One region of the Pseudocitrobacter sp. 73 genome, then DNA from elsewhere that is predicted to be linked to it. Evidence: predicted binding sites of a transcription regulator. Region 1 holds the regulator's gene; each other region holds the start of a gene.
What was found. The regulator Fur, encoded in region 1, represses iron uptake genes when iron is present. The targets are predictions, from matches to a motif close to ATAATAATGAGAACNACTATCAA.

Region 1 (10,267 bases):
TGTTTGTGGCGCCGGTACTGTACGTGATCCACGCTTTCCTGACCGGTATCTCTGTATTTATCGCGGCCAGCATGCAGTGGATTGCCGGTTTCGGCTTCAGCGCAGGTCTGGTTGATATGGTGCTGTCGTCGCGTAACCCGTTGGCGACACACTGGTGGATGCTTATCCCGCAGGGACTGGTGTTCTTCGTTATCTACTATGTGGTGTTCCGTTTCACCATCACCAAATTCAACCTGATGACCCCGGGTCGTGAGCTGGCGGTTGCCGGTAGCGAAGCGGATGGTCAGGACACGAATGTAGGAAGCGATAAAGAGCAGGATGTTTCCGGCCTGGCGCGCCAGTACATCGCCGCAATTGGCGGTTCTGACAACCTGACCGGCATTGACGCCTGTATCACCCGCCTGCGTCTGAACGTGAAAGACTCTTCTCTGGTGAACGACGCAATGGCGAAACGTCTGGGTGCATCCGGTGTGATTCGCCTGAACAAAACCAGCGTGCAGATTATCGTTGGCTTCGTGGCAGAGAAAATCGCCAACGCGATGAAAACCACAGGCCCGGTTGCGGCGGCTGAAGCCACTGCGGCACCGGCAGCAGCGCCTGCGGCTAAACCGCAAGCTGTGCCGAATAACAGCACGGTGATTGCCGAGCTGGTTTCCCCGGTCACCGGTGACGTGGTGGCGCTGGAAGCGGTGCCAGACGAAGCCTTTGCCAGCAAAGCGGTGGGCGACGGCGTTGCGGTTAAACCAACGGATAAAACCGTGGTTTCCCCGGCGGCGGGCACTATCGTTAAAATCTTTAACACCAACCATGCGTTCTGCCTGGAAACCGAGAAAGGCGCGGAAATCGTTGTCCACATGGGGATCGATACCGTTGCGCTGAACGGCCAGGGCTTTACTCGCCTGGTGGAAGAGGGTGCGGAAGTGAAAGCAGGTCAGCCGGTTCTGGAAATGGATCTCGACTACCTGAACGCCAATGCGCGTTCAATGATTAGCCCGGTGGTTTGTAGCAACATTGACGACTTCAGCGGCCTGGTGATTAAGGCGCAGGGTCATGTCGTTGCGGGGCAAACAGCGCTGTATGAAATTAAAGGTAAATAATCGCTCCTGAGTTCGCGATTGCCTTAAGCGGCGGGGGACTTTCCTCCGCCGCTTTTTTTTGCAGCAAATGATCCCCATATTCCTCTTCAAAGACGCATTTTCTGTAAGTTAAGGGTTGTCTCTGCGTCCGGCTTATAAGATCATACGCCGTTATACGTTATTTACGCTTTTGAGGAATCCACGATGAGTGAGGCTGAAGCCCGCCCGAGTAACTTTATTCGTCAGATCATCGATGAAGATCTGGCCAGTGGGAAGCACACCACAGTCCATACCCGTTTTCCGCCTGAGCCGAACGGTTATCTGCACATCGGCCATGCGAAATCGATCTGCCTGAACTTTGGCGTCGCGCAGGACTATCAGGGCCTGTGCAACCTGCGTTTTGATGACACTAACCCGGTAAAAGAAGATATCGAATACGTCGAGTCTATCAAGCACGACGTCGAGTGGTTAGGTTTTCATTGGGCCGGTGATATTCACTACTCCTCAGACTATTTTGATCAACTGCACCAGTACGCCGTTGAACTGATCAACAAAGGCCTGGCCTATGTTGACGAACTGTCGCCGGAAGAGATCCGCGAATACCGCGGCACTCTGACTGCGCCGGGTAAAAACAGCCCGTTCCGCGACCGTAGCGTCGAAGAAAACCTGGCGCTGTTCGAGAAAATGCGTACCGGCGGTTTTGAAGAAGGTAAAGCCTGCCTGCGCGCGAAAATCGATATGGCGTCGCCGTTCATCGTCATGCGCGATCCGGTGCTGTACCGTATTAAATTTGCCGATCACCACCAGACTGGCAACAAGTGGTGCATCTACCCGATGTACGACTTCACCCATTGCATCAGCGATGCGCTGGAAGGCATTACGCACTCCCTGTGTACCCTGGAGTTCCAGGACAACCGTCGCCTGTATGACTGGGTTCTCGATAACATCTCTATTCCGGTTCATCCGCGCCAGTACGAATTCTCGCGCCTGAATCTGGAATACACCGTGATGTCCAAGCGTAAGCTGAACCAGCTTGTCATGGAAAAACACGTTGAAGGCTGGGATGACCCGCGTATGCCGACCATCTCTGGTCTGCGTCGTCGCGGTTACACCGCTGCAGCTATCCGTGAGTTCTGCAAACGCATTGGCGTGACCAAGCAGGACAACACCATTGAGATGGCGTCGCTGGAATCCTGCATTCGTGAAGATCTCAACGAAAATGCCCCGCGCGCAATGGCTGTTATCGATCCGGTGAAACTGGTTATCGAAAACTATCAGGGCGAAGGCGAAATGGTCACCATGCCGAACCATCCGAACAAACCGGAAATGGGCAGCCGTGAAGTACCGTTTAGCGGTGAAATCTGGATCGATCGCGCTGACTTCCGCGAAGAAGCTAACAAGCAGTACAAGCGTTTGGTGATGGGTAAAGAAGTGCGTCTGCGTAATGCTTACGTGATTAAAGCAGAACGTGTAGAGAAAGATGCAGAAGGCAATATCACCACCATCTTCTGTACTTACGATGCCGATACCCTGAGCAAAGACCCGGCTGATGGCCGTAAAGTAAAAGGTGTTATCCACTGGGTGAGTGCGGCACATGCGCTGCCGGTTGAAATCCGCCTGTATGACCGTCTGTTCAGCGTGCCGAACCCAGGTGCGGCAGATGACTTCCTGTCGGTGATGAACCCGGATTCGCTGATTATCAAGCAGGGCTTTGCTGAACCGTCTCTGAAAGCTGCTGTTGCCGGTAAAGCGTATCAGTTCGAGCGTGAAGGCTACTTCTGCCTCGACAGCCGGTACGCTACCGCAGAAAAACTGGTGTTCAACCGCACCGTTGGGCTGCGTGATACCTGGGCGAAAGCGGGCGAATAATCCCTTGTTTGTGAAAAACGCCGCTCACGCGGCGTTTTTTGTCTCATATTCGCGATGCGAATTAATCTTTTTTATCCAGCCATCACCCGTTTGCATCATTTCGCCCAGATACATCCTCGCAACCTGTGCTATTAACATTTTCCCCTGATGAGATAAGGCATTGCGCCGCTTAATGTTAATAAATCGCATTTGTTACAAGACGCAACGAAATATGTGCGCTTTGTCATAGTCCTGCGTTTTGCTTGCGAAAAAGGATTGATAATTCGCGTCGCGAAAAATAATCTAATCCTGTAGCAAAAGGTGCTTTTCACTACGCTACTTTTTTATCTGTTTTTTTATTTTTAGCCTCTGCTTTGCAGCGGCATTTTAAAAGTCAAAGAGGATACACATATGCGTACGTTCAGTGGCAAACGTAGTACGCTGGCGCTGGCTATTGCCGGTGTAACAGCAATGTCGGGCCTGGTGGTTGTTCCCCAGGCGAGTGCAGCAGGCTTTATCGATGACTCTACGTTAACGGGCGGCATCTATTACTGGCAGCGTGAACGTGACCGTAAAGATGTAACCGACAACGACAAATATAAAACCAACCTTTCTCACTCTACCTGGAACGCCAACCTCGATTTCCAGTCCGGCTATGCTGCTGATATGTTCGGCCTCGATATTGCGGCGTTCACCGCTATCGAAATGGCGGAATCCTCAGAAAGTGGTCACCCGAACGAAATTGCGTTCTCGTCTAAAAATAAAGGCTACTCGGAAGATTACTCCGGCGATAAAAGCGGTGTGAGCCTTTATAAAGCCGCGGCGAAATTTAAATACGGCCCGGTTTGGGCGCGTGGTGGTTATATCCAGCCGACCGGCCAAACATTGTTAGCGCCGCACTGGAGCTTTATGCCGGGTACTTATCAGGGCGCAGAAGCCGGGGCGAACTTTGATTTTGACGACGCTGGCGCGCTGAGCTTCTCCTACATGTGGACCAATGAATATAAGGCCCCATGGCATATCGAAATGGATAATTTCTACCAGAACGATAAGCGCACGAAAGTCGATTATCTGCACTCCATCGGTATGAAATATGACTTCAAAAATGACCTGGTGCTGGAAGCGGCATTTGGTCAGGCGGAAGGCTATGTCGATCAATACTTCGCCAAAGCCAGCTACAAATTTGATATCGCCGGTAGCCCGCTGTCTACCAGCTATCAGTTCTACGGTACTCGCGATAAAGTAGACGATCGCAGCGTAAACGACATTTACGACGGCACTGCCTGGCTGCAGGCACTCACCTTCGGTTACAAAGTGGGTCAGGTTGACCTGCGCCTGGAAGGGACCTGGGTTAAGGCAGAAGGCCAGCAGGGCTTCTTCTTACAGCGTATGACCCCAACCTACGCCTCCTCAAACGGTCGTCTGGATATCTGGTGGGATAACCGTTCTGACTTCAACGCCAACGGCGAAAAAGCGGTGTTCTTCGGCGCGATGTATGACCTGAAGAACTGGAACCTGCCGGGCTGGGCTGTGGGCGCATCATACGTTTACGCCTGGGATGCCAAACCGTCTACCTGGCAGATCAACCCGGACGCGTACTACGACAAAAACAAAACTATCGAAGAGTCTTCTTACAGCTTTGACGTGGCGTACACCGTACAGGAAGGCCGCGCGAAAGGCACCCTGTTCAAATTGCACTTCACCCAGTACGACAACCACTCCGATATCCCGAGCTGGAGCGGTGGTTATGGCAACATCTTCCAGGATGAACGCGACGTGAAATTCATGGTTATCGCACCGTTCACTATCTTCTGATAAGCATACCGGCGGGCCGCAGCGCCCGCCGTGTCGTATAAGGCTAATAATATGAAAAAAACAGTGATGATTGCTGCGCTGGTCGCGACGCTGGCAGGTTGCGCCCAGTCTGAAGCACCGAAAGAAGATACGCGTTTAAAAGATGCCTATAGTGCCTGTATTAACACCGCGGAAGGCTCGCCGGAGAAAATCGAAGCCTGCCAGCAGGTGCTGAACGTACTGAAGCAGGAGAAGGCGCATCAGCAGTTTGCTAATCAGGAAACTGTGCGGGTAAGCGATTACCAGGCGTGCATTCTGGCGAGAAAAACCGGCAACGATCAGGCTGTGAAGAAAGATTGCGGGTTAATCTGGCAGGAAATTCGCAGTAATAATACTCCCCGTTAAGATAACGTGCCCGATAAGCTTGCTTGTCGGGCACGGCTGCATGAATGTGCAAACTAAGCGGGTATCAACATTATCGTATTCCCAGGTCGAAGCGATAAGATGAATTGTCCTGCCTCATCGGTGTGCCATTGAAGGTGACTGAAATCGATTACGGCACACTCCGGACCACCGTTTTGTAACGCCTCGCTACCGACGCCAACGCAGTACGTACCCGCGCTGACAGCGGAGGTGATCCCGCTGTGGGAATCTTCAAAAACTAATGCCTTATCTGGTGTGATCCCCAGTTGCGTTGCCGCCAACAAATAGGGGTCAGGCCAGGGCTTTCCTCTTTCGACATCATCACGTTCGACGATGATTGAAATCGCATCGTCTACACCCAGCATATGAATAACACGATCGATTTTCTTGCGCCAGCCGCTGGTGACGATACCGATGATGACCCCTGCATGGTGTAGGGCTGTAATAAACTCGGCAACACCCTTAATGGGCTCGTAATCCGCATTATTTTCTGCATCGATAATGTACTGCTGAACGATCGCCTGATCTTTCCTGGAAAGATCGCTGAAGAGTGCGCGAATTGTATGTGGCCCCGGTTGACCATGAATGTGTAGAGCAATATCTTCGTTGCTGATATCACGATCGTAAAGCTTGCCAGCCCCTCTCCATGCCTTCTCAATCACGAGGTTTGAATCGATCAACACGCCATCCATATCAAAAAGGACAGCAGTCAGTACGGGCATCGCTTGAGTCATTTTTCCCCCTGTATCTTCTGAAAACATTCTGTGACTTTTTATGGATAATCGGTTGAAACAGGGGCTATGTATAATGCTTTTTTTTCGCGCAGGGATAAAAAACGGGAATGGAAAATCGCCGACTACAGGCATTTGTTACGCTCGCGGAGCAGGGGAGTTACCATGCCGCTGCAGATGCGTTGTGTATCACTCAGCCTGCGTTAAGCAAACAGATCCAGGTGCTGGAGGACGATTTGGGTTTGGTGCTTTTTACTCGTGGGCGCCACGGTGCAACACTTACTTGCCAGGGGAAATTGTTCTACCCCGAGGCGTGCGAATTTCTGGTGCGTTACCGCGAATTGCGGAAATTTGCCGGGGATATCAAACGGGGGGCGACAGCCAAACTCGCCCTCGGGTTTGGGCTATCGACATATTCTCTTACGCCGCAATGGATTAATACTTTTCAGGCGCGTTTTCCTGATGTCACCGTCTCGCTCAACAACATTCCTTCAAGCGTGCAGTGCCGAATGCTGCTCGAAGGAGCGCTGCATATTGGTTTCTTGCGGCTGCCCGTTCTGCCGCCTCTGTCACATTTTGTGATTAAACAGGAGCGTCTGGTGCTTGCCGTTCCCGCGAATGCGTCTGTAAAAGAAGGATTACATCATCTTGTTGAACACTATCCGTTATTACGTCTCAGTACGCACGCCGCGCCGTGTCTGGCTGAGCAGGTTCGCATCATCCTCGCCGAGCAGTTTCCCGATGTGCATGCGGTATCCGTTTCCGACGATATGCATTCTTTACTGGCGCTGATCGGTGGCGGCAACGGTATTGCCTTTTTGCCTGAGAGTATCTGTAACGTTCTGCCTGCCGGGGTAAAAATGGTCGAACTGGCTAATGTCAAAGTGGGGTGGGAAATTGCGATGGCCTGGGATCCTACGCGAGAGCATGAAGGACGGGACAATTTTCTGCGGATGGTGATGGAAATGAAGCCATAGACCACCATAAAAAACCAGCCCGTAAGCTGGTTTTGTCATTTCAGTGTGAAAATTACTTCTCTACACCATCATGTGCGTGTTCATCTTCGCGGCAATCGCCTTCAGCGCAGTGACCATACAGGTACAGGCTGTGGTTGGTTAAGCGGATACCGTGTTTCGCGGCAATTTCACGCTGGCGAGCTTCGATGGAATCATCGCTGAATTCGATAACCTTGCCGCAGTCGAGGCAGATCAGGTGATCGTGATGGTGTTGTTGAGTGAGTTCGAAAACGGACTTACCGCCTTCAAAATTATGGCGCGTTACGATGCCCGCATCATCAAACTGGTTCAGAACACGGTAGACGGTCGCCAGACCAATCTCTTCACCCATGTCGATCAGGCGTTTATATAAGTCTTCCGCGCTGACATGGTGATTGTCTGGTTCCTGAAGCACTTCCAGGATCTTTAACCGGGGAAGTGTGACTTTCAGGCCAGCCTTCTTTAATGCGGTATTGTTGTCAGTCATGCGGAATCTGTCCTGTTGCTAAACGATTGACTTCCAAACGCGGAAGTATCACAGAGAGTGCACCGAGTGTAATGCGTCTCATTATAGAATGACGCCTTCTAAATGAAAACAGCAAGACCCAGGCGAATAAAGATTTCGAAAACGAGGCTTGACCAGCAAACTCGCTAAATTCAGAAGATATTGTACAGATTTGCGCTCAAAAGTTAAAAAATTGTAGCTATTATTTTGATTGCTTTTGCCTATTAATGCGGTGTGATTTAACAATCACACCGCAACAAACATCAGGCGTTTTTGATCTCTTCCAGATGCAGCTCTTCGGAGACCTGTTTAACCCATTTTTCTACACGTTCAGCGGTCAGTTCCGGCTGACGATCTTCATCAATAGCCAGACCCACGAAGTGATCGTCATCAGCCAGGCCTTTAGAGGCTTCGAAGTGGTAACCGGCTGTTGGCCAATGGCCGACGATGGTTGCACCGCGCGGTTCAATGATGTCGCGAATAGTGCCCAGCGCATCACAGAAGTATTCCGCATAGTCTTCCTGGTCGCCGCAGCCGAACAGTGCAACCAGTTTGCCATTGAAATCAACTTCTTCCAGCGTCGGGAAGAAATCATCCCAGTCGCACTGCGCTTCACCGTAGTACCAGGTAGGGATACCCAGCAGCAGAATGTCGAATGCAGCCAGGTCTTCTTTGCTGCTCTTGGCAATGTCATGCACGTCGGCAACGTCTTTACCAAGCTGTTTCTGAATCATTTTTGCGATATTTTCGGTATTGCCGGTGTCGCTACCAAAGAAAATGCCAACGATTGCCATGAGTTAAATAACCTCTTGAAACTTAATGATATGGTGGTGGCGTATTGCCCACAGATAAGGGCAATCATAGCAGAACAGAGAAGGGTGCGGAATCAGCAATCGTACCGGACTGCACACTCTGCTACATGAAAGCGGGGTTTTATGAAATTTTCAGAGCTTTTCCTGCGCGCGAAGCAGGGCTAACTGGCTCATCAGAATCTCTTCGATAAGCTCACTGCGACTCATATCGCGCGCGGTTGCCAGTTCGTTCAGGGCATCTACCGCATCGCTATTGAGTTTCAGTTCGACACGCTTCAGGCCGCGAACTTTATCGCGTTTTAATTGATTACGCTTATTGATGCGCAGCTGTTCGTCACGCGAAAGCGGATTGGTTTTGGGTCTTCCCGGCCGACGCTCATTTGCGAACAAATCAATTGTCGTGCGGTCCGTTTGTTCTTTTGCCATGGTTCAGAGTGACTTCGGGGAAACAAGCTACCGGGAAACGCCCGGTGCAGACAGCGCGCAATCATACATCACCGCAACCGACACGCCAACGACCACGACCATAATGGCGCGCGGTCGTTGAGTTTTTAATCAGTCTGCTAAATATCGACGAATAGCGCGCAGCACCGCGTCCGGTTTTTCTGCATGCACCCAGTGACCAGCGCCTGCAATGACGTGTGCGCGTGCCTGCGGGAATTGCGAGAGCAGAGCCTCCCGGTAAGCTTCGGTAACATAAGGGGAATTTCCGCCAGGGATAAACAGTGCCGGATGTTCCCATGCCGGAATTGTCTCCCAGCCGACGATGTGCGGGTACTGATCCCACAGGACCGGTACGTTGAAGCGCCACTCGCCGTCGACAAACGACTTCAGCAGAAATTGAATCACGCCTTCTTCGGCTAAAAATTCGCGCATTACGGTTGCAGCCTGCTGGCGCGAGGAGACCCCCGCGCTGGTGACCGCGTTAATTGCCGCAAAAATCTCATCGTGGCGTCGCACCTGGTAGTCCACCGGCGCGATATCAATGGCGACCAGATTATCGATGCGTTCCGGGGCCAGCGCGGTCAGGGCCATCACTGCTTTGCCGCCCATCGAGTGACCAATCACCGTGGCTTTCTCGATGTTATGGGCGTCGAGGGTATCCAGCAGATCCTGGGCCATCGCCGGGTAGGTCATTTCGTTTGCTCGCGGAGAAAGACCATGGTTACGCATATCCACTTGCAGAATATCGTGGTCGGTCACCAGGTCGCGCGCCAGCACGCCGAGGTTGTCCAGGCTGCCAAAAAGGCCGTGAACGAGCAGAATGGGGGAATTATTGTGCAGGTTTTGTGCAGTTTGCGCTCGGGTATTCAATTTCATAGCAAAGTTCTTTTTTTCGCTCTGTCGGGTTAGGGTATTATGTTGGACATTCTCACGTTCAGGGGCAAGATACGATTTTTATCCCATTTTTGCCGCTATCCTGGTATGACGCTATCCGCTGTTGGGTTTTGAACATAAAATCCCAGCAACTTGTATTCAGAAAAATAATTGCACTGGATTAAGATGAAAACGATCGAAGTTGATGACGAACTCTATCGCTATATTGCCGCCCACACACTGCACATTGGCGAGAGCGCATCTGACATTTTACGGCGGATGCTGAAGTTTACCGCCGCATCACAACCTGTTGTTGCTGCTCCGGTTGCCAAAACTGAAGTTGCGCCTGCTCAGGTTGCTCCAGTTGCCGAGGTAAAACCGGTTAAAACCGCGAAAGACAAAGTTCGTGCTATGCGTGAACTGCTGCTCTCTGACGAATACGCTGAGCAGAAAAAAGCCGTCAATCGCTTTATGCTGATCCTGACGACGCTCTACAAACTGGATAACAACGCGTTTGCCGAGGCGACGGAATCGCTTCACGGGCGTACGCGTGTCTACTTTGCCGCCAATGAGCAAACCCTGCTGAAAAACGGTAATCAGACTAAACCGAAACAGGTACCGGAAACCCCATATTGGGTGATTACGAATACCAACACCGGTCGTAAATGCAGTATGGTGGAACACATTATGCAATTTATGCAGTTCCCCGCTGAATTAATCGAAAAGGTATGCGGCACAATCTAACCCTTGCATAAGAAGGATCAAG
Region 2 (10,267 bases), on a different contig from region 1:
TTAGCGTTTCGAGGCTTTTCTCTTCCGCCTCCGCCGCCTGCGGGCGTTTGCTCATCCGCCAGCCGGTAAAACCAAGCAGGGCGCTGAACAGCAAAAACGGCAGATGCGGCATCCCCGGCACTACCGCCAGCACAAACATAATCCCGGTGGCGGTGTAGAGCACCGACGGGCTTGCCAGCAGCTGGTGGCGCACGTCATGGGCGATATCGCCGTTGTCGCTGACACGGGTGACGATAATCGCTGCCGCGGTAGAGAGCAGCAGGGAAGGGATCTGCGCCACCAGGCCGTCGCCGATGGTCATCAGCACATACTGCTGGAAGGCGGCATCGGCGCTCAGGTTGTATTTGAAGATCCCGATACAGACGCCGCCAATCAGGTTGATCGCCAGAATCATCATCCCGGCGATGGCATCCCCGCGCACAAACTTCGACGCCCCGTCCATCGCGCCGTAGAAATCGGCCTCGCTGGCAACATCTTTACGCCGGGTCTGCGCCTGCGCCTGATTGATCAATCCGGCGTTAAGATCGGCGTCAATCGCCATCTGTTTGCCGGGCATCGCGTCCAGGGTAAAGCGGGCAGAAACCTCAGAAATACGCTCGGCCCCTTTGGTGACGACGATAAAGTTGATTGTCAACAGCGTCAGTAAATCCGAGCGTGAAAGCATTATCGCCGCGCTGCACGGGCAGTCGATTTTCAATGGCGGCGGGCTGTCGCCGTTAAATAAAATCAGCCCGACGCATCCGCCGAAACCTGCCACCGTGGCGGTGCCGGAAGAGACGGAGAAAAAAGCCCGCGACGTCAACGAGAAAACGGCGCTACTGAAAAAGAAGTCCGCCACTGAGCTTGGCGAGCTGGCGACCAGTATCAACACCATCGCCCGCGATGCGCATATGGAAGCCAATCTGGAGATGGAGATTGTTCCGCAGGGATTACGCGTGCTGATTAAAGATGACCAGAACCGCAATATGTTTGAACGCGGCAGCGCGAAGATTATGCCGTTCTTTAAAACGCTGCTGGTGGAACTCGCGCCGGTATTCGACTCGCTCGACAACAAAATTATTATTACCGGGCATACCGATGCGATGGCCTATAAAAGCAATATCTACAACAACTGGAACCTTTCGGGTGACCGCGCGCTTTCGGCTCGTCGGGTGCTGGAAGAGGCCGGGATGCCGGAAGATAAAGTGATGCAGGTAAGCGCGATGGCGGACCAGATGCTGCTGGATGCCAAAAATCCGCAAAGCGCGGGTAACCGGCGCATTGAGATTATGGTGCTCACCAAAAGCGCGTCCGATACGTTGTATCAATATTTTGGTCAGCATGGGGATAAGGTGGTGCAGCCGTTGGTGAAAAAGCTGGATAAGCGGGAGGAGAAGAGGGGGTAATGGTGCACGCTGTGCCCCTCACCCCGACCCTCTCCCGTAGGGAGAGGGAGAAAACCGCGTAGATTTTACCTTTGGTGCGGTCGGTCCCCTCTCCCATAAGGAGAGGGAAAAACCGTACATTCTTAACCTCTGGCGCGGTCAGTTCCCTCTCCCTTGAGGGAGAGGGTTAGGGTGAGGGGGAAAATACCGCACCAACTTAACCAATCGTCATCAGACTCGCATTCCCACCCGCCGCCGCGGTGTTCACACTCAGCGAACGTTCGTGATACAGGCGTTCCAGCAGCAGATTCGTTTCGCCGCGCGCAAAGCCCTGCACTGAAACAATCGCGCCGTCGCGGGCCGCAACCTGTTCACACAGTTTGCGCAGTTGATCGGAATCGCCGTGGTAAATCACCGCATCGAAGAACTGGCTCATAAGCACATCCGCTTTGGCGAAGCGAATACGCTCGCTCACCTCTTTCGGCAGCTTTTTCGCCAGTTCGCGCTGGAGTGGGGCATCCGGCCACAGCACTTCGCTACCGACAGCCATGACGGCCGCCAGTTGGGTCAGCGCATCCTGCTCGTCATCGGCGACGCAAAGTACGCGCTCGCGCGGCATCAGCGTCCAGGTGTTACGTTCACCGGTCGGGCCCGGCAGCACGCGCTGGGTTCCGGCTTGCGCCAGTTCGCCATACTGCTGGCACAGCGCGCTCAGCGAGGCGTTACCGTTGCCCCAGTTCTTCAGCGCGGTGAGCGGTTTTTCCAGCAGCGCTTTCAATTGTGCATCTACCGGATATTCCGCGTCATGACGTGCGAGCGTCGTGCCCAACGCCGTTTCCGGGCGGCTGGTCAGCAGGCGATAGAGATAGAGCGGGCCGCCCGCTTTCGGGCCGGTGCCGGATAACCCTTCACCACCGAAAGGTTGCACGCCTACCACTGCGCCGACCATGTTACGGTTGACGTACAGGTTGCCGACCTTCGCGCTACCCGTAACCTGTGCGATGGTTTCGTCGATGCGCGTATGCACGCCCAGCGTCAAACCGTAGCCAGAGGCGTTAATTTGCTCAATCAGTTTGTCCAGGTTATTGCGGTTGTAACGCACCACGTGCAGTACCGGGCCGAACACTTCTTTCTTCAGTTCATCAAAACTTTCCAGCTCAATAAGCGTCGGGGCAACAAAGGTACCGGACTGCCATTCGCGCGCGTCCTCGCTGTTTTCGCGTGCCGCCTGGAAGACGGTGCGGCCTTTGGCGCGCATTGCCTGAATGTGGCGTTCGATATTGGTTTTGGCTTCGTCATCAATCACCGGGCCGATGTCGGTGGTCAGACGGCCTGGGTTGCCCATGCGGCATTCACTCATCGCACCGCGCAGCATAGTGAGGGTGTGATCGGCGATATCGTCCTGCAGGCAGAGTACACGCAGGGCGGAACAACGCTGGCCCGCACTGTCGAAGGCGGAGGCGACGACATCCACAACAACCTGCTCGGTGAGTGCGGAAGAGTCGACGATCATCGCGTTCATCCCGCCCGTCTCGGCGATAAGCGGCGTCGGGCGACCCTGTGCATCCAGGCGGGTGGCGATGTTGCGTTGCAGCAGGGTAGCGACTTCCGTCGAGCCAGTGAACATCACGCCACGTACACGGTTGTCAGAGGTGAGTTGTGCGCCCACGGTTTCGCCACGGCCCGGTAGCAGTTGCACCACGCCAGGCGGTACGCCGGCTTCCAGCAGAATGGCAATGCCCTGTGCGGCAATCAGCGGCGTTTGCTCGGCGGGTTTTGCCAGTACGCTGTTCCCCGCGGCGAGAGCGGCGGCAATTTGCCCGGTAAAGATCGCCAGCGGGAAGTTCCACGGGCTGATACACACCACAGGGCCGAGCGGGCGGTGAGTTTCGTTATCGAAATCATGACGTACCTGACCGGCGTAATAGTGCAGGAAATCGACCGCTTCGCGCACTTCGGCAATCGCGTTGCTGAAGGTTTTCCCGGCTTCACGCACCAGAATGCCAATTAACTGCTGCATCTGGCCTTCCATCAACACGGCGGCGCGCTCCAGAATGGCGGCACGTTCCTGCGGCGGCGTGGCAAACCAGATGGGCGCATTGTTCACCGCGCTGGTCAGCGCTTGTTCCACTTCGTTTTCGCTGGCTTCGCGCACGTAGCCAACGATATCTTTCGGCTCCGCCGGGTTAAGCAGCGGCGTCATTTCACCTTCGACGACCGGGTGTTCCAGCATCGGCAGGGCACGCCATTTCTGCAACGCACTGTTCAGCAGCGAAGAAGAGAGCGAGGCCAGTCGGTGTTCGTTAGCGAGATCGAGGCCTGCCGAGTTGGCGCGGTCTTTTCCATAGAGATCGCGCGGCAGGGGAATTTTCGGATGCGGCAGCCCCGCAGCACCTTCCTGAATGGCCATTTTCTCAACGGCTTCAACCGGATCGGCCACCAGTTCATCAAGCGGTAGCGTGGTATCGGCGATACGGTTAACGAAGGAGGTGTTAGCACCGTTTTCCAGCAGACGACGCACCAGATACGCCAGCAGCGTTTCATGCGTACCCACCGGGGCGTAAATACGGCACGGACGGTTTAATTTGCCGTCAGCGACTTTACCCACCACTTGTTCGTACAGCGGTTCACCCATGCCGTGCAGGCACTGGAACTCATACTGACCCGGATAGTAGTTCTGCCCGGCCAGTTGATAAATGGCCGCCAGCGTGTGGGCGTTGTGGGTGGCGAACTGCGGATAAATCAGGTTTGGCGCACCCAGCAGTTTCTTCGCACAGGCGAGGTAAGAGACGTCGGTGTACACCTTGCGGGTATAAACCGGGTAACCTTCCAGTCCGTCCATTTGCGCACGTTTGATTTCGCTGTCCCAGTATGCGCCTTTCACCAGACGAATCATCAGGCGACGACGGCTGCGGGTGGCGAGGTCAATCAGGTAATCAATGACGAACGGGCAGCGTTTCTGATACGCCTGAATAACAAAGCCAATGCCGTTCCAGCCCGCCAGTTCTGGCTCGAAGCACAGTTTTTCCAGCAGGTCGAGTGAGATCTCCAGACGGTCCGCTTCTTCAGCGTCGATGTTAATGCCGATATCGTACTGGCGCGCCAGCAACGTCAGCGATTTCAGGCGCGGATAGAGTTCGTCCATCACACGATCATATTGTGCGCGGCTGTAGCGCGGGTGCAGGGCGGAAAGCTTAATCGAGATGCCCGGACCTTCATAAATGCCGCGCCCGTTAGAGGCTTTACCAATCGCATGGATCGCCTGTTGATAAGAGACCATATAGGCTTGCGCATCGGCGGCGGTCAGCGCCGCTTCGCCCAGCATGTCATAAGAGTAGCGGAACCCTTTCTCTTCCAGTTTACGCGCATTGGCCAGCGCTTCGGCAATGGTTTCCCCGGTGACGAACTGCTCGCCCATCAGGCGCATCGCCATATCCACGCCCTTGCGGATCAGCGGTTCGCCGCTTTTACCGATAATGCGGTTGAGCGAGCGAGAAAGGCTGGCTTCATTGTGCGTAGAGACCAGTTTACCGGTAAACAACAGGCCCCAGGTCGCCGCGTTGACAAACAGCGAGGGGCTACGGCCAATATGCGACTGCCAGTTGCCGTTGCTGATTTTGTCGCGGATCAGCGCGTCACGCGTCGCTTTATCCGGAATACGCAGCAGCGCTTCGGCCAGACACATCAGCGCCACGCCTTCCTGAGAGGAGAGGGAAAACTCCTGCAACAGGCTCTGCACCATGCCCGCGCGTCCGCTGGCGGTTTTTTGATTACGCAGCTTTTCTGCCAGTTTCCATGCCAGCTGGTGAGCCTGAGCGGCGATATTTTCCGGCAGACGCGCCTGCTCCATTAACATGGGAACCGCATCGGTTTCGCTGCGGCGCCAGGCGGCAGTGATGGCTGCACGACTCACGGACTGCGGCAGGATCTGTTCGGCGAACTCAAGGAACGGCTGGTGTGACTCTTCCTGGGCGGTGACGATTTCATCACTTTCATTAGCAGCCCCGGCGAGCAGTGCCGGCAATTCCGGCAAGACTTCATCGTTTTCCAGCTTTTCCAGATAATTAAAGATTGCCTGTTTAATTAACCAGTGTGGGGTGCGATCAATTCGTGTGGCCGCACTTTTAATTCGCTCGCGCGTGGCTTCATCCAGCTTAACACCCATGGTGGTGGTGCCCATGCCATCTACTCCTGTTGTTTTGTCGTCATATTTTAGGCGTAGCAAGAATATCTACCATGTTGCAACTTTGTGCAACCGTGTTAAATGTGACATCAATTGCAACCTGAGAAATGAATTTATTGTTAAAAGAAAAAGTGATGGTATGGAATGTAATCGATGTATCCGAAAGCTTGATTTTGAGGGCTAGTTAACAGTTCTAAAGGGTGCAACCCTAAAAAGCGTGAGGGAGTGCAACCTATAGGAAAATGGTATTACGACAGGGATGCATTCGATGTGAATGCAGTGTTAAATCGTTTGTGAAAAAACTTCGCTTCCGTCAGGATACGGTCGCCTGAATAACAGAACAGGCCTTTACCTCGTTCCGGTAAGGGAATAACGACAAGTCGGATTGGGTCGACGAATAAATCTGGAGAGTTTTAATGAATATAAGCACACCGATGCTGGTGACTTTTTTTGTCTATATCTTTGGCATGATATTAATTGGGTTTTTCGCCTGGCGATCGACGAAAAACTTCGATGATTATATCCTCGGGGGACGAAGTCTTGGGCCATTTGTGACCGCGCTTTCTGCGGGCGCGTCGGATATGAGCGGCTGGCTGCTGATGGGCCTGCCAGGTGCGATTTTTATCGCCGGTATCTCGGAAAGCTGGATTGCTATCGGCCTGACCGTCGGCGCATGGATCAACTGGAAACTGGTGGCGGGGCGTTTACGTGTCCACACCGAGGCCAACAATAATGCGCTAACGCTGCCGGATTACTTTACCGGACGTTTCGAAGATAAGAGCCGCGTGCTGCGTATTATCTCCGCGCTGGTGATTCTGCTGTTCTTCACCATCTATTGTGCGTCTGGCATTGTGGCAGGGGCGCGTCTGTTCGAAAGCACCTTCGGCATGAGTTATGAAACGGCGCTGTGGGCCGGTGCTGCCGCGACCATCATTTACACCTTTATCGGCGGCTTCCTGGCCGTGAGCTGGACCGACACCGTACAGGCCAGCCTGATGATTTTCGCGCTGATCCTGACACCAGTAATGGTTATCCTCGCCGTGGGCGGCCTGGATGATTCGATTGAAGTTATCAAGCAAAAGAGCATTGAGAATATCGATATGCTCAAAGGACTGAACTTTGTCGCCATCATTTCCCTGATGGGCTGGGGGCTTGGTTACTTCGGTCAGCCGCACATTCTCGCGCGTTTCATGGCGGCAGATTCCCACCACAGCATCGTGCATGCGCGTCGTATCAGTATGACCTGGATGATCCTGTGTCTGGCGGGTGCGGTCGCGGTTGGCTTCTTTGGTATCGCCTACTTCCAGAATAACCCGGCAGTTGCGGGCCCGGTCAGCCAGAACGCCGAACGCGTGTTTATCGAACTGGCGCAAATCCTGTTTAATCCGTGGATTGCCGGTATTCTGCTTTCTGCAATCCTGGCGGCGGTGATGTCGACCCTGAGCTGCCAGTTGCTGGTGTGCTCCAGCGCGATTACCGAAGATCTGTACAAAGCGTTCCTGCGTAAAAATGCCAGCCAGAAAGAGCTGGTGTGGGTAGGGCGTTTGATGGTGCTGGTGGTGGCGCTGGTGGCGATTGCGCTGGCAGCAAACCCGGAAAACCGCGTGCTTGGCCTTGTAAGCTATGCCTGGGCTGGTTTTGGTGCAGCGTTTGGCCCGGTGGTGCTGTTCTCGGTACTGTGGTCACGTATGACACGTAACGGTGCGCTGGCGGGGATGATTATCGGTGCGGTAACCGTGATCGTCTGGAAACATTTCGAGCTGCTGGGTCTGTACGAAATCATTCCGGGCTTTATCTTCGGTAGTCTGGGTATTGTTATCTTCAGCCTGCTGGATAAAGCACCGTCTGCGGCAATGCGTAAACGCTTCGAAGAAGCCGACGCACATTACCATTCTGCACCGCCGCCGCGTTTACAGGCGGAGTAAACACGTTGCCGGATGCGCTGCGCTTATCCGGCCTACAGGAGAATTTGTAGGCCGGATAAGGCGTTAGCCGCATCCGGCATTTTATCATCCGAATTTTCCCGCCAGCACATCTTACTGCTTTTACATTTGCTTATCATTTCCGACATATTTCACTTGAATTTCGTCTTTGCGTAATGATAATCGCTATCACTCACATTTACTTTTCTTTGCATGTGTTGACTGCGATTCACATTTAAGGACGTTCGTATGTTTGTGCCTTTCCTGATTATGCTGCGCGAAGGATTAGAAGCCGCGCTGATTGTTAGCCTTATCGCCAGCTATTTGAAACGCACACAGCGTGGCGACCTGATAGGTGTTATGTGGATTGGCGTATTTCTGGCCGCGGGGCTTTGTCTTGGGCTGGGCATCTTTATCAACGAAACCACCGGCGAGTTCCCACAAAAAGAACAAGAACTGTTTGAAGGGATCGTGGCGGTCATTGCTGTCGTTATCCTCACGTGGATGGTGTTCTGGATGCGCAAAGTGTCGCGCAACGTAAAACAGCAACTGGAGCAGGCGGTGGATAACGCGCTGGCGCGGGGCAATCACCACGGCTGGGCGCTGGTGATGATGGTCTTTTTCGCCGTGGCGCGTGAAGGGCTGGAATCGGTGTTCTTTCTGCTGGCGGCATTCCAGCAGGATCTCGGTATCTGGCCACCGCTGGGCGCGGTGCTGGGGCTGGCGACCGCCGTCGTGCTGGGCTTCCTGCTCTACTGGGGCGGCATTCGCCTGAACCTTGGTGCGTTCTTCAAATGGACCAGCCTGTTTATTTTACTGGTTGCCGCAGGGCTTGCCGCCGGGGCTATTCGCGCGTTCCACGAAGCCGGGCTGTGGAACCACTTCCAGGATGTCGCGTTTGATTTCAGCGGCACGCTCACCACCCACTCACTGTTTGGCACATTAATGGAAGGCATTTTTGGCTACCAGGAAGCGCCAAGCGTCAGTGAAGTGGCGGTCTGGTTACTCTATTTACTGCCTGCGCTGGCGCTCTTTTTCTGGCCAGCGCGCGCGCCGAATGCAGCATCACGTATCGCCCCGTAAGGCAAATGGCTTTTACTCATTGAAAGGGATGGACCATGAACACTATTTTTCGCCGTAGCGTGCTTGCCGCGCTGTGCTCTCTCGCATTCTCTGCGCAGGCTGCTGACATTCCGAAGGTCAATGTCACGGTAAACGACAAACAGTGTGAGCCGATGACGCTCACCGTCAATGCCGGTAAAACACAGTTTATCATTCAGAACCATAGCCAGAAGGCGCTGGAGTGGGAGATCCTCAAGGGCGTGATGGTGGTGGAAGAGCGTGAAAATATCGCGCCGGGCTTTACGCAAAAAATGACCGCCAACCTGCAACCGGGTGAATATGAGATGACCTGCGGTCTGCTGACCAACCCGAAAGGCAAGCTGATTGTTAAAGGTGAAGCCACGAAGGATGCAGCGAAAGCCGATGCGGTTTTAAGCCTGGGCGAGGCGATTACCGCCTATAAAAGCTATGTGACGGCACAGACCGCAGAGCTGGTCAAAGCCACTAAAGCCTTTACCGATGCGGTGAAAGCGGGGGATATCGAAAAAGCGAAATCCCTGTACGCACCTACGCGTCAGTACTACGAACGTATTGAACCTATTGCAGAGCTGTTCTCTGACCTCGACGGCAGTATTGATGCCCGTGAAGATGATTATGAGCAGAAAGCCGCTGACCCGAAATTCACCGGCTTCCACCGTCTTGAGAAGGCACTCTTTGGCGACAACAGCACCAAAGGAATGGATAAGTATGCCGAACAGCTTTACAGCGATGTGGTTGACCTGCAAAAGCGTATTGCAGAATTGGCCTTCCCGCCGTCAAAAGTGGTCGGCGGTGCTGCCGGGCTGATTGAAGAAGTGGCCGCCAGCAAAATCAGCGGCGAGGAAGATCGTTACAGCCATACCGACCTGTGGGATTTCCAGGCCAACATTGATGGCGCGCAGAAGATTGTTGATCTGCTGCGCCCACAACTGCAAAAAGAGAACAGTGCGCTGCTGGTGAAAGTGGATGCCAACTTTAAGAAAGTCGATGCGATCCTCGCCAAATATCGCACCAAAGACGGTTTTGAGACCTACGACAAACTGACCGATGCGGATCGCAACGCGTTGAAGGGGCCAATCACCACTCTGGCGGAAGATTTAGCGCAGCTACGCGGGATTTTGGGGCTGGATTAAGCATCATGGCAGAGCAACATAAAACCGGCGTGAATGAACCTTCACGCCGTCGCTGGCTGAAGGGCGTAGGCGCGCTGGCGCTGGCGGCAGGTTGCCCGGTGGCGCACGGTGCGAAAGCCGTTGCGCCAGCGGTGACCGGGCGCGATGAGAAACAGCCTTTTTATGGCGTGCATCAGGCGGGCGTGCTAACACCGCAGCAGGCATCGATGATGCTGGTGGCGTTTGACGTGCTGGCCTCCGATCGCGCTGACCTGCAACGTTTGATGCGTCTGCTGACCACGCGGATTGCCTTCCTCTCTGAGGGGGGACCGGCGCCAGAGACGCCAAATCCGCGTTTGCCGCCGATGGATTCCGGTATTCTTGGGGCGTGGATTGCCCCGGATAACCTGACCATGACCGTATCGGTCGGGCAGTCACTGTTTGATGAGCGCTTCGGGCTGGCAGCGCATGCGCCGAAAAAGCTGCAAAAAATGACGCGCTTTCCGAATGATTCATTGGATGCGGCGTTATGCCACGGTGACCTGTTGCTGCAAATCTGCGCCAATACGCAGGACACGGTGATCC
Region 3 (10,267 bases), on a different contig from region 1:
ATGGCGGGAACCGGCCAGTGCATCAGGTAGAGATCGAGATAATCCAGCTGTAGTTTATCGAGGCTCTCCTGTAGCGCCTCGGCCGGGCGTTTCTGATCGTCGTTCCACAGTTTGGTGGTGATAAACAGCTCTTCGCGCGGAACGCCTGCGCTTTTCAGCGCCTGGCCCACGCCATCTTCGTTCTTGTAGGCGGTGGCGGTATCAATCGAGCGATACCCGACTTCCAGCGCTTTATGAATCGCGGTGACAACCTCCTCGTTGCTTGCTTTCCACACGCCGAGACCCAGCTGCGGCATCACGTTGCCGTCCTGGAGTTTGATTACGGTTGGATGTGTCATGCATTTCTCCTTTTCTCTCTATTGCTTATCGGCACAGTGGGCCCGATAAGATTTGTAAGATCAATTCTGGTCGAAATATGCAAAAACGAAAGCCAGACGCTAAAGAGTTAGGTCTGGCTTTGGGTGGGGATTAACGTGCCGCTTCGTAAATGCGACGGCTTACGTCGAGGGTAATATCCTGATTTTCACCCAGTTTTGTCATGCCGTGTTCTTCGAGTTTTTTCAGCAGTGCGGGGATGGAGCTGCCGTCAAGACCATAATCGGACAGGCGAGTCGGTACGCCCATTTGCTCGAAGAAGTTACGGGTGGCGGCGATGGCGGCGTCGATACGCGCATCATCGGAACCTTCGGTGATGTTCCAGACGCGTTCTGCGTATTGCAGAAGTTTGGCGCGTTTGGTGTCACGTTTTTCATTCCACAGGGCCGGCAGCACGATAGCCAGCGTCTGTGCGTGGTCAAGACCGTGCATGGCGGTCAGTTCGTGACCCAGCATGTGGGTTGCCCAGTCCTGCGGCACGCCTGCGCCAATCAGGCCGTTTAACGCCTGTGTTGCCGCCCACATAATATTGGCGCGAACATCGTAGTTCTCAGGTTCTTTCAGCGCTTTCGGGCCATCTTCAACCAGCGTCAGCAGAATACCTTCCGCGAAGCGATCCTGAATTTTGCCGTTGACCGGGTAGGTTACGTACTGTTCGACCGTGTGCACGAAGGCATCAACCACACCGTTGGCGACCTGACGCGGTGGCAGAGTGTAGGTGTAGACCGGGTCCAGAATCGCGAAGACTGGCTGCACGTGCGGCGACATAAATGCGCGTTTGTCACCGGTGGTTTTCCGGGAAATAACCGCACCTTTATTGGATTCAGAACCGGTTGCCGGCAGAGTTAGAACGGAACCCATCGGAATCGCGCTGTTCACCTTGCTGCCGTAAGTTTCCAGAATTTCCCACGGGTCGATAGACGCATCGTAATGCGCTGCCGCCGCGATGAACTTGGTGCCATCCAGCACGGAACCGCCGCCAACGGCCAGCAGGAAAGTGATTTTTTCGTCGCGGGCAATTTTCACCGCGTTCATCAGCGTTTCATAAGACGGGTTCGGTTCAATGCCGCCAAACTCGCGAACATCCAGACCGTTCAGCGCGGTTAACACCTGGTCCAGCACGCCGGTTTTTTTCACGCTGCCGCCACCGTAGGTCACCAGAACGCGAGCATCTGCCGGAATTTGCGCACGCAGATTTTCAATAACGCCTTTACCGAAAAGAATGCGGGTTGGGGTGTGGAGATCAAAATTAAACATTGCTCGTTTCCTTCATCGGAGGATGGAAAAAGTGGGTAGCAACGGTGGCTACCGGATGACGACTATTGTGGTCTTTGGGGGCGATCCGCTCAATGCACATTCCTGCCGATGTCTTGCCCATTTCTCCATAGGGCTGGAGAAAAGTAGCGAAAAGGTCAACAATGAAAACCTGAATTCAACTGGCGGGAGAGTGGAGAAATGAACCGGGAAGAGATTTGCGCGTTACTAACGGAAAAGGTTAAGTTACTGAAAAGTAATGAACAAAAACTCAGTGCTTTGGTGCCGGATATCCAGCTTATCTATGGTACACAGCCTGCCGCTCGTACGCCCGTTATGTACCGTCCTGGGATTATATTTCTCTTTTCTGGCTATAAGATTGGCTATATCAATGAACGCACCTTCCGCTACGACGCCAATGAATATTTACTGCTGACGGTGCCGCTACCGTTTGAGTGTGAAACCTTTGCCACAGAGGCCGCGCCGCTGGCCGGGTTGCGCCTGAACGTCGATATTTTACAGCTTCAGGAGCTGTTGATGGATATCGGGGAAGATGAATGCTTCCAGCCTGCAATGGCGGCGAGCGGCATTAACTCGGCGACGCTCTCTGATGAGATCCTTTGTGCGGCCGAGCGCCTGCTGGATGTGATGGAACGTCCGCTGGAAGCGCGCATCCTCGGCAAACAGATTATCCGCGAAATGCTCTTCTATGTGCTTACCGGGCCGCGCGGTGGGGCGCTGCTGGCGTTAGTCAGCCGCCAAACGCATTTCAGTCAGATAAGCCGCGTATTAAAGCGCATCGAAAGCCAGTACACCGAAACCTTGAGTGTCGATCAACTGGCCGCCGAAGCCAATATGAGCCTGTCGGCGTTTCATCATAATTTTAAATCGGTAACCAGCACGTCACCGCTCCAGTACCTGAAAACGTATCGCCTGCATAAGGCGCGAATGATGATGGTGCATGATGGATTAAAAGCCAGCGCAGCGGCAATGCAGGTGGGATATGAAAGCGCATCGCAGTTTAGCCGCGAATTTAAACGCTATTTCGGTATAACGCCGGGAGAAGATGCGGCGCGATTACGCGCGATTCAAATCGTTTAGGCAAGAGGCTCTTGTAGGCCGGATAAGCGCAGCGCATCCGGCTTCAAAGCGCATCCAGCCCTATAGAACAGCGCCCTCAGGCGCTGCAATACTTCTTCTTAATCACCACCACCAGCGTACCGAGCAGCCCGGCAACCAGCAGGAAAATAGGCAGGATCATCAGGAAGGTCATCACCTGATCTTCATGACGTTTTACGAAAGGAATCATACTGATGGCATAACCGAGGCTGGTGACGACACCCACCCACAGCAGCGCGCTCAGCCAGTTAAAGAACTGGAAGCGACGATTAGAAAGCCCGGAAATGCCTGCCATGGTGGGCAGCAGCGTACGTACGAACGCCAGAAAACGCCCGGCGAGCAGCGCCAGCAGGCCGTGGCGATCGAACATGCAGGTCGCACGTTGATGGTATTTATCCGGCAATTGAGCGAGCCAGCCTTTTACCGTACGGGTGTTACCCAACCAGCGCCCCTGAATATAGCTCAGCCAGCAGCCGAGGCTGGCGGCGGTCGTCAGAATGATCACCGTCGGCACGAACCCCATCACCCCTTTGGCGATGAGCGCGCCTGCGAGCAGCAACAGGCTGTCGCCCGGCAGGAAGGAGGCCGGAAGCAGACCGTTTTCTAAAAACAGCGTGGCAAACATGACCAGATAAACCACCCCCACAACGTGAGGATTCGCCAGCGCGGCAAAGTCATGCTGCCAGAGTGCGGCGACAATATCTTGAATGACGACCATGGACTTTCCTGTGGAACAGCATTTTCGCTTATTGTACTCCCGAATTGCCCGAAACTCTTTGATCCCTCGCGCAACAACGCACGCGTAACTGTTCAGGAATAAGAACAACCTGAGCACTATGCGTTTACGCCGGGATGTTCTGGCCATTCGGCAGATTGACTGTTCTCAAAATCCTGAAAACACGCGAGACGCTTTTTCAGGAACATTGCTAACCAGACAGCCCGAGGCGAAACGCCGCCGGGCCTGAGGCTATTTTACACAATACGCGCGAAGCCTGCTGCTAAATCCGCGATAAGATCGTCAATGTTTTCTAAACCAATATGTAAGCGAATAAGGGTGCCGGTAAAGTCCACTTCGCCGCCGGGGCGAATCTCCGCCAGCTGTTCTGGCTGGTTAGGCAGAATCAGCGACTCAAAACCACCCCACGAGTAGGCCATGCTGAACAGGGAGAAGTTGTCGAGGTAGGCAGAAAGTTCGGCATCGGTTAAACGCTTTTTCAGCACGAAGGAGAACAAGCCGCTGCTGCCTGTAAAATCTCGTTTCCAGTATTCGTGACCTTTGCTACCCGGCAACGCCGGATGATTCACGCGGGCAACCTGCGGATGCTGTTCCAGCCATTCGGCAATTTTCAGGCTGCTTTCATGATGCTGACGCAGGCGAACGCCAAGTGTGCGCAGGCCTCGACTGGTCATGTAGGCGGTGTCCGCATCCAGCATCTGGCCCATCAGATACGCATTTTCGCGCAGTTGTGCCCAGCAGCGTTCGTTGGATACCGCGGTACCGACCATCGCGTCAGAGTGGCCAATCAGGTACTTTGTGCCAGCCTGAATCGAAATATCTATGCCGAAATCGAGTGCTTTAAACAGCACGCCTGCCGCCCAGGTATTGTCGATCATAATGATTGCATCCGGCGCAACGCTGCGTACGGCTGCAACAATTGCAGGAACATCATGAACTTCCATGGTAATTGACCCCGGGGATTCCAGGAACACCACTTTAGTATTGGGTTGAATCAGATGCGCGATTTCGCTGCCAATCAGCGGGTCGAACCAGCTTGTGGTGACGCCCAGTTTTCCCAGAATTTTGGTGCAGAAATCCTGGCTCGGCTCATAGGCGGTATTGGTCATCAACACATGATCGCCCTGTTCAACAAAGGCCAGAATCGTATTGGCGACCGCCGCGGCGCCGCAAGGGAAGAGGGCGCAGCCCGCGCCGCCTTCCAGCTCACACATCGCTTCCTGCAAAGAGAAGTGAGTGAGCGTACCGCGACGCCCATAGAAGAGTTCGCCTTTCGCACGATTGCGAGTGGCATGTTTTTTCGCCTCAACGGTGTCGAACACCAGCGAAGAGGCGCGCTGAATGACGCTGTTTACCGAACCCTGCGTGTACTTTTTACTCCGCCCGGCGTTGACCAGCGCGGTATCCAGGTGCTTATCTGCCATCTCTCTCCTGCCTTTTTTTATACGTCTGGACGTCTAAATTATCACGATTGTTGCTGGATGTACCCGCCCGCGCGAGATAAAGCAGAAAATATCTCAAAAATCGCGGTGGTGACTTTTTTACTGCGTAAGCGCAAGGAAAATAAGTATGATTTGAGTCACTATGTAAATACTAATGAGAACTACTATCAATTCGACGTCGTTTTGATATTATTGTGCTCAGATTTTGTGATTTATGTCCTGGAGATACAGAGTGGGTAATAATTTGATGCAGGCGGATCTCTCCGTTTGGGGTATGTATCATCATGCCGACATCGTTGTTAAAGTGGTTATGATTGGCCTGATTCTGGCATCCGTAGTCACCTGGGCCATCTTCTTTAGTAAGAGCGCAGAGTTGTTCTCCCAGAAGCGTCGCCTCAAACGCGAGCAGCAGCTGTTAGCGGAAGCCCGCTCTATCGATCAGGCGCACGAAATCGCCGCCGCCTTCCACGCGAAAAGCCTCAGTACGCAACTGATTCATGAAGCGCAGGACGAGCGCGAGCTTTCTGCGGGTTCCGAAGACAATGAAGGAATTAAAGAGCGTACCGGCTTCCGTCTGGAACGTCGCGTTGCCTTCGTGAGCCGTAGTATGAGCCGCGGGACCGGTTACCTCGCAACTATCGGCGCCATTTCCCCGTTTGTCGGTCTGTTCGGTACCGTTTGGGGTATCATGAACAGCTTCATCGGTATTGCGCAGACGCAAACCACCAACCTGGCTGTTGTTGCACCGGGTATCGCAGAAGCGCTGCTGGCGACCGCAATTGGCCTGTTTGCCGCGATTCCGGCGGTGGTTATCTATAACGTCTTCGCCCGTCTGATTGGCAGCTATAAAGCAAACCTCAGCGATGTTGCTGCGCAGGTTCTGCTGCTGCAAAGCCGTGACCTGGACCTCCACGCCAGCGGCGTGACCCAGCCGGTGCGTTCCGCACAGAAATTACGAGTAGGTTGATGCCCCATGGCAATGCGTCTTAATGAAAATCTGGACGATAACGGCGAAATGCATGAAATCAACGTGACGCCGTTTATCGACGTTATGTTGGTTCTGCTGATTATCTTCATGGTTGCCGCGCCACTGGCGACGGTGGATGTAAAAGTCAATCTGCCTGCGTCCTCCAGCCAACCGCAGCCACGCCCGGAAAAACCGGTCTACCTGTCGGTGAAAGCAGATAAGTCGATGTTCCTGGGTAATGACCCCATTACCGATGAGAACATGGTAAACGCGTTGAACACTCTGACGGAAGGGAAGAAAGATACCACTATCTTCTTCCGCGCCGATAAAACCGTCGACTATGAAACGATGATGAAGGTGATGGATACGCTGCATCAGGCTGGCTATCTGAAGATTGGCCTGGTAGGGGAAGAACACGCAGGGGCGAAATAAAGCCCCTCACCCCGGCCCTCTCCCTCAGGGAGAGGGTGAAAACCGCACTCACTTAAACCCTGGCTCTGTCGGTTCCCTCTCCCTTGAGGGAGAGGGTTGGGTGAGGGGGTAAACACCGCACATTTCCCCTAAGTCTTCTCTCCTGAAAAATACGTCCCCACAACACAATTATTTATCTCTGCTTTAAATTAAATTTAATTCTTTATTAAGTAGTAATAAAAACGCGTGTAAAGAATATATTCTCTCCCTCCGCTGGTAATGATTAATAAACTCTCTACGCTTATTTATGGCGCTAAAAATACTAATAACATTACCTGTACAGTGCGGAAAGAACATGGATAAATCAAACAATTCAGACGCTCGCGAATCGCTACGCGAAAGCATCTCTGTCTCGGCAATTCGTCAACGGGCTGACGGCCAAATGTTGGCGCTGGTGTGGCTGCTTTGGGTTATCTCGCTGGTTGTGGGCTGGATAGCCGGAAATGTCCTGGTGGCGCTATGTGTCGCCACACCATTAGCGATTCTGGCCACGCTTGTTACCGCATTTTTTCGCGGGCGATTAATTTCACGGTTGTTTTTTGCGTTTATCCTGATGACCTTTTCCGCACTGCTTATTCAGCTTGGCGAGGGCGAAACAGAATATCACTTCTCCGTTTTTGTGCTTTTGTCCGCGTTGCTGGCCTGGCGTGACTGGCGTCCGCTAGTGATGGGTGCTGCAGTTATCGCAGTACACCATTTAGTCTTTAACTATTTGCAGGAATATAACCTTTATCACATCGTTATTTTTATGCATACCGGCCTGCATATGGTGATGATGCATGGCGCGTTTGTGGTGGTACAAACCCTTTTCCTGGTCGTTCTGGCAGTACGTATGGAACAAGATGCAGTATCTGCCAGTGAGGTGGCGAAACTGGCGGCAGTCATTAATTGTGAACCCGGCAGTCTGACCCTGGCGCGAGAATCAAAAGTCAGTCATTCTCCTTTCGCCCGTACCTTTAGCCGAACGCTTGGCGCGATGCGCACTACGCTGGAGCAGGTGAGTAGCAATGTTGGTCAGTTGCTGGATACCTCGCAAACCATTTTGCAGCGCAATACCGCACTATCAGAACGTACTGACAGCCAGGCCACTTCTCTCGCCATCGCCGCAAGTGCGATGGAGCAACTGGCGAGCGCGGCGTCACTGACCAGTGAACAAGCCAGTGAGGCGCGCAAGCGTGTTTTACAGGCGTGCGATGTCGCGAGGCGGGGTGGGGAAAACATCCGTGCGGCGACGGCGTCAATGATGCACATTCGTGATGAATCACAGCAGATTAATAGCATTCTGGAGTTAATCGACGGCATCGCCTTTCAGACGAATATTCTGTCGCTGAACGCCTCGGTTGAAGCGGCACGCGCAGGCGAACATGGCCGAGGGTTTGCGGTGGTCGCCTCTGAAGTGCGTTCGCTGGCGTTACGTTGTGAAGAGGCGGCGAAAGAGATTCGCCACCTTACCGCCGCCTCGGTGAAAAGCACCCATCAGGGCGCTGAGCAGGTCGAGCTGGCGGGAAATACGATGCAGGCGATCATTACGCATATTGAAGGCTTACAGGACTCGCTGGAAATCCTCTCTTCGATGAGCGAACAGCAGCGCGCCAGCGTGATGCAGATGAAGGGCAGTATCGCCACCATTGATGCCAGCGTGCAGGAAAACGTCCAGCATGTGGCGCAGACTATGCAGATGGCGCAGCAACAGCAGCACTATACTGGCGAACTGAAAACGGCGATTTCGGTGTTCAGGTTGGTGTAACCTAACCCTAAATTGCTGAGGTGAATTGTTGAAATTATGTTGCATGGTTGCGATATACTAAGCCGAATTGAGTTTATCGACAGGACACTATGGAACGTTTTTTTGAAAATGCGATGTACGCGTCGCGCTGGATTTTAGCCCCGGTATATTTTGGCCTTTCATTGGCGCTGCTGGCGTTGATGATTAAGTTTTTTCAGGAGATCTTTCACGTTCTGCCTAACATCTTTGAACTGGCAGAAGCCGATCTTATCCTGACGTTGTTATCGCTGGTCGATATGACGCTGGTGGGCGGTCTGCTGGTGATGGTGATGTTCTCCGGTTACGAAAACTTTGTCTCGCAGCTGGATATCAGTACCCACAAAGAGAAGCTGAACTGGCTGGGGAAAATGGATGCTACCTCGCTGAAAAACAAGGTCGCGGCATCCATTGTCGCTATTTCATCTATTCACCTGCTGCGGGTATTTATGGATGCCAAGAATGTGCCGGATAACAAGCTGATGTGGTATGTGATTATCCATCTGACCTTTGTACTGTCGGCGTTTGTGATGGGATATCTGGATCGCTTAACGCGCGGCCAGAAGCATTAAAACGCGACTCGCGCCCGGTAGCGATGCGCCACCGGGCAAAGAGTGTGCTATTTATCCGACGACGCCTGCCACAAATTCAGTTGCCCATCGGCAACATGCTTATCAATCTGCGCCAGCTCTTCTGCCGTAAAGTTCAGGTTATTCAGGGCCTGAACGTTCTCTTCAATTTGTTCCGGTCGGCTTGCGCCAATCAGTACTGACGTCACGCGGTTGTCCTTCAGCAGCCAGCTAAGGGCCATCTGCGCCATACTCTGGCCACGACGTTGTGCCATCTCGTTTAATAAACGCAGGCTGTTGAGGTTGCTTTCACTCAGCATATTCTCGGTCAGACCGCGCGCTTTTTTCCCTTCTGTCTGCATGCGTGAGCCGTCCGGAATTCCGTTGAGGTATTTACCGGTCAGCAGCCCTTGCGCCAGCGGGGTAAAGGCGATGCAGCCGACGCCGTTCTCTTCCAGTGTATTCAGCAGGCCGCTCTTGTCTACCCAACGGTTGAGCAGGTTGTAGGAAGGCTGGTGGATAAGTAACGGGATTTTCCACTCGCGCAACAGCTCTGCCATCTTTTGCGTGCGCTCTGGCGAATAAGACGAGATGCCGACATACAGCGCTTTTCCGCTCTGCACCGCCTGCGCCAGCGCGGCAGCGGTTTCTTCCATCGGTGTGTTTTCATCAACACGGTGCGAGTAGAAGATATCGACGTAATCCAGCCCCATGCGCTTCAGGCTCTGGTCGAGGCTGGCGAGCAAGTATTTGCGCGAACCGCCCTTGCCGTATGGCCCCGGCCACATGTCGTATCCGGCTTTGGTCGAGATGATCAGCTCATCGCGATAGGCAGCGAAATCTTCCCGCAGCAGGCGGCCAAAGTTCTCTTCCGCACTGCCCGGAGGGGGCCCGTAGTTATTGGCGAGGTCGAGGTGAGTAATGCCGCAGTCGAACGCTTTACGCAGCAGCGCGCGTTGGCTGTCGAGCGACTGGATATGACCAAAACTGTGCCATAACCCGAGTGACAGCGCGGGCAGTTGCAGGCCGCTGTTGCCGCAATAGCGATATTGCATCTGCTCGTAACGGGCAGGATTGGCGGACCAGGTCATAATGTCTCCTTGATTGTCTGATTTTTGAAACGCTGTTTCCAGATTAACGTTTTTGTCACAACCAACCCGTTGGCGGGATCACAATGCTGATGATTTATGGGCAATAAATCTGTCTTGTGCTTTTCTTAGTTAATGCCTGTTAATGGAGATCCCTCGATGACCCGACTGACCGCCAAAGACTTTCCGCAAGAGTTGCTCGATTACTACGACTATTACGCACACGGCAAAATTTCCAAGCGCGAGTTTCTGCAACTGGCGGGACGATACGCCGTCGGCGGCATGACTGCGCTGGCGCTGTTTAATCTTCTCAAGCCCAACTACGCGCTGGCGGAACAGGTCGAGTTCACCGACCCGGATATCAAACCGGAATATATTCGTTATCCGTCGCCCAACGGCCACGGTGAGGTGCGCGGTTATCTGGTCACGCCGACGAAAGCCGCCGGAAAGATGCCCGCCGTGGTGGTGGTGCATGAAAATCGTG

Region 2: efeU (iron uptake transporter permease EfeU) is a predicted target of Fur. The motif match lies at 7,646-7,668, and genes of this name have one in related genera.
Region 3: exbB (tol-pal system-associated acyl-CoA thioesterase) is a predicted target of Fur. The motif match lies at 5,075-5,097, and genes of this name have one in related genera.

Annotation. Positions count from the first base shown of each region.
Region 1 is NZ_VTZO01000020.1:157,206-167,472, forward strand. Features, by position in the region: gene nagE (N-acetylglucosamine-specific PTS transporter subunit IIBC) at 1-1,097, shown strand, start outside; gene glnS (glutamine--tRNA ligase) at 1,281-2,945, shown strand; partial or broken gene F0Q32_RS26835 (hypothetical protein) at 3,140-3,256, opposite strand; gene chiP (chitoporin) at 3,336-4,739, shown strand; gene chiQ (ChiQ/YbfN family lipoprotein) at 4,791-5,123, shown strand; gene F0Q32_RS19555 (HAD family phosphatase) at 5,177-5,875, opposite strand; gene F0Q32_RS19560 (LysR family transcriptional regulator) at 5,983-6,849, shown strand; gene fur (ferric iron uptake transcriptional regulator) at 6,902-7,354, opposite strand; gene fldA (flavodoxin FldA) at 7,636-8,166, opposite strand; gene ybfE (LexA regulated protein) at 8,317-8,610, opposite strand; gene ybfF (esterase) at 8,740-9,504, opposite strand; gene seqA (replication initiation negative regulator SeqA) at 9,688-10,245, shown strand.
Region 2 is NZ_VTZO01000001.1:343,619-353,885, forward strand. Features, by position in the region: partial or broken gene F0Q32_RS01490 (flagellar biosynthesis protein FlhA) at 1-643, opposite strand, end outside; gene lafU (putative lateral flagellar export/assembly protein LafU) at 609-1,385, shown strand; gene putA (trifunctional transcriptional regulator/proline dehydrogenase/L-glutamate gamma-semialdehyde dehydrogenase) at 1,582-5,544, opposite strand; gene putP (sodium/proline symporter PutP) at 5,964-7,472, shown strand; gene efeU (iron uptake transporter permease EfeU) at 7,719-8,552, shown strand; gene efeO (iron uptake system protein EfeO) at 8,588-9,703, shown strand; gene efeB (iron uptake transporter deferrochelatase/peroxidase subunit) at 9,709-10,267, shown strand, end outside.
Region 3 is NZ_VTZO01000038.1:5,442-15,708, forward strand. Features, by position in the region: gene dkgA (2,5-didehydrogluconate reductase DkgA) at 1-338, opposite strand, end outside; gene yqhD (alcohol dehydrogenase) at 469-1,632, opposite strand; gene F0Q32_RS24310 (AraC family transcriptional regulator) at 1,831-2,730, shown strand; gene yghB (DedA family general envelope maintenance protein YghB) at 2,807-3,466, opposite strand; gene metC (cystathionine beta-lyase) at 3,721-4,908, opposite strand; gene exbB (tol-pal system-associated acyl-CoA thioesterase) at 5,159-5,893, shown strand; gene exbD (TonB system transport protein ExbD) at 5,900-6,325, shown strand; gene F0Q32_RS24335 (methyl-accepting chemotaxis protein) at 6,660-8,111, shown strand; gene F0Q32_RS24340 (TIGR00645 family protein) at 8,201-8,698, shown strand; gene F0Q32_RS24345 (aldo/keto reductase) at 8,746-9,786, opposite strand; gene yghX (YghX family hydrolase) at 9,943-10,267, shown strand, end outside.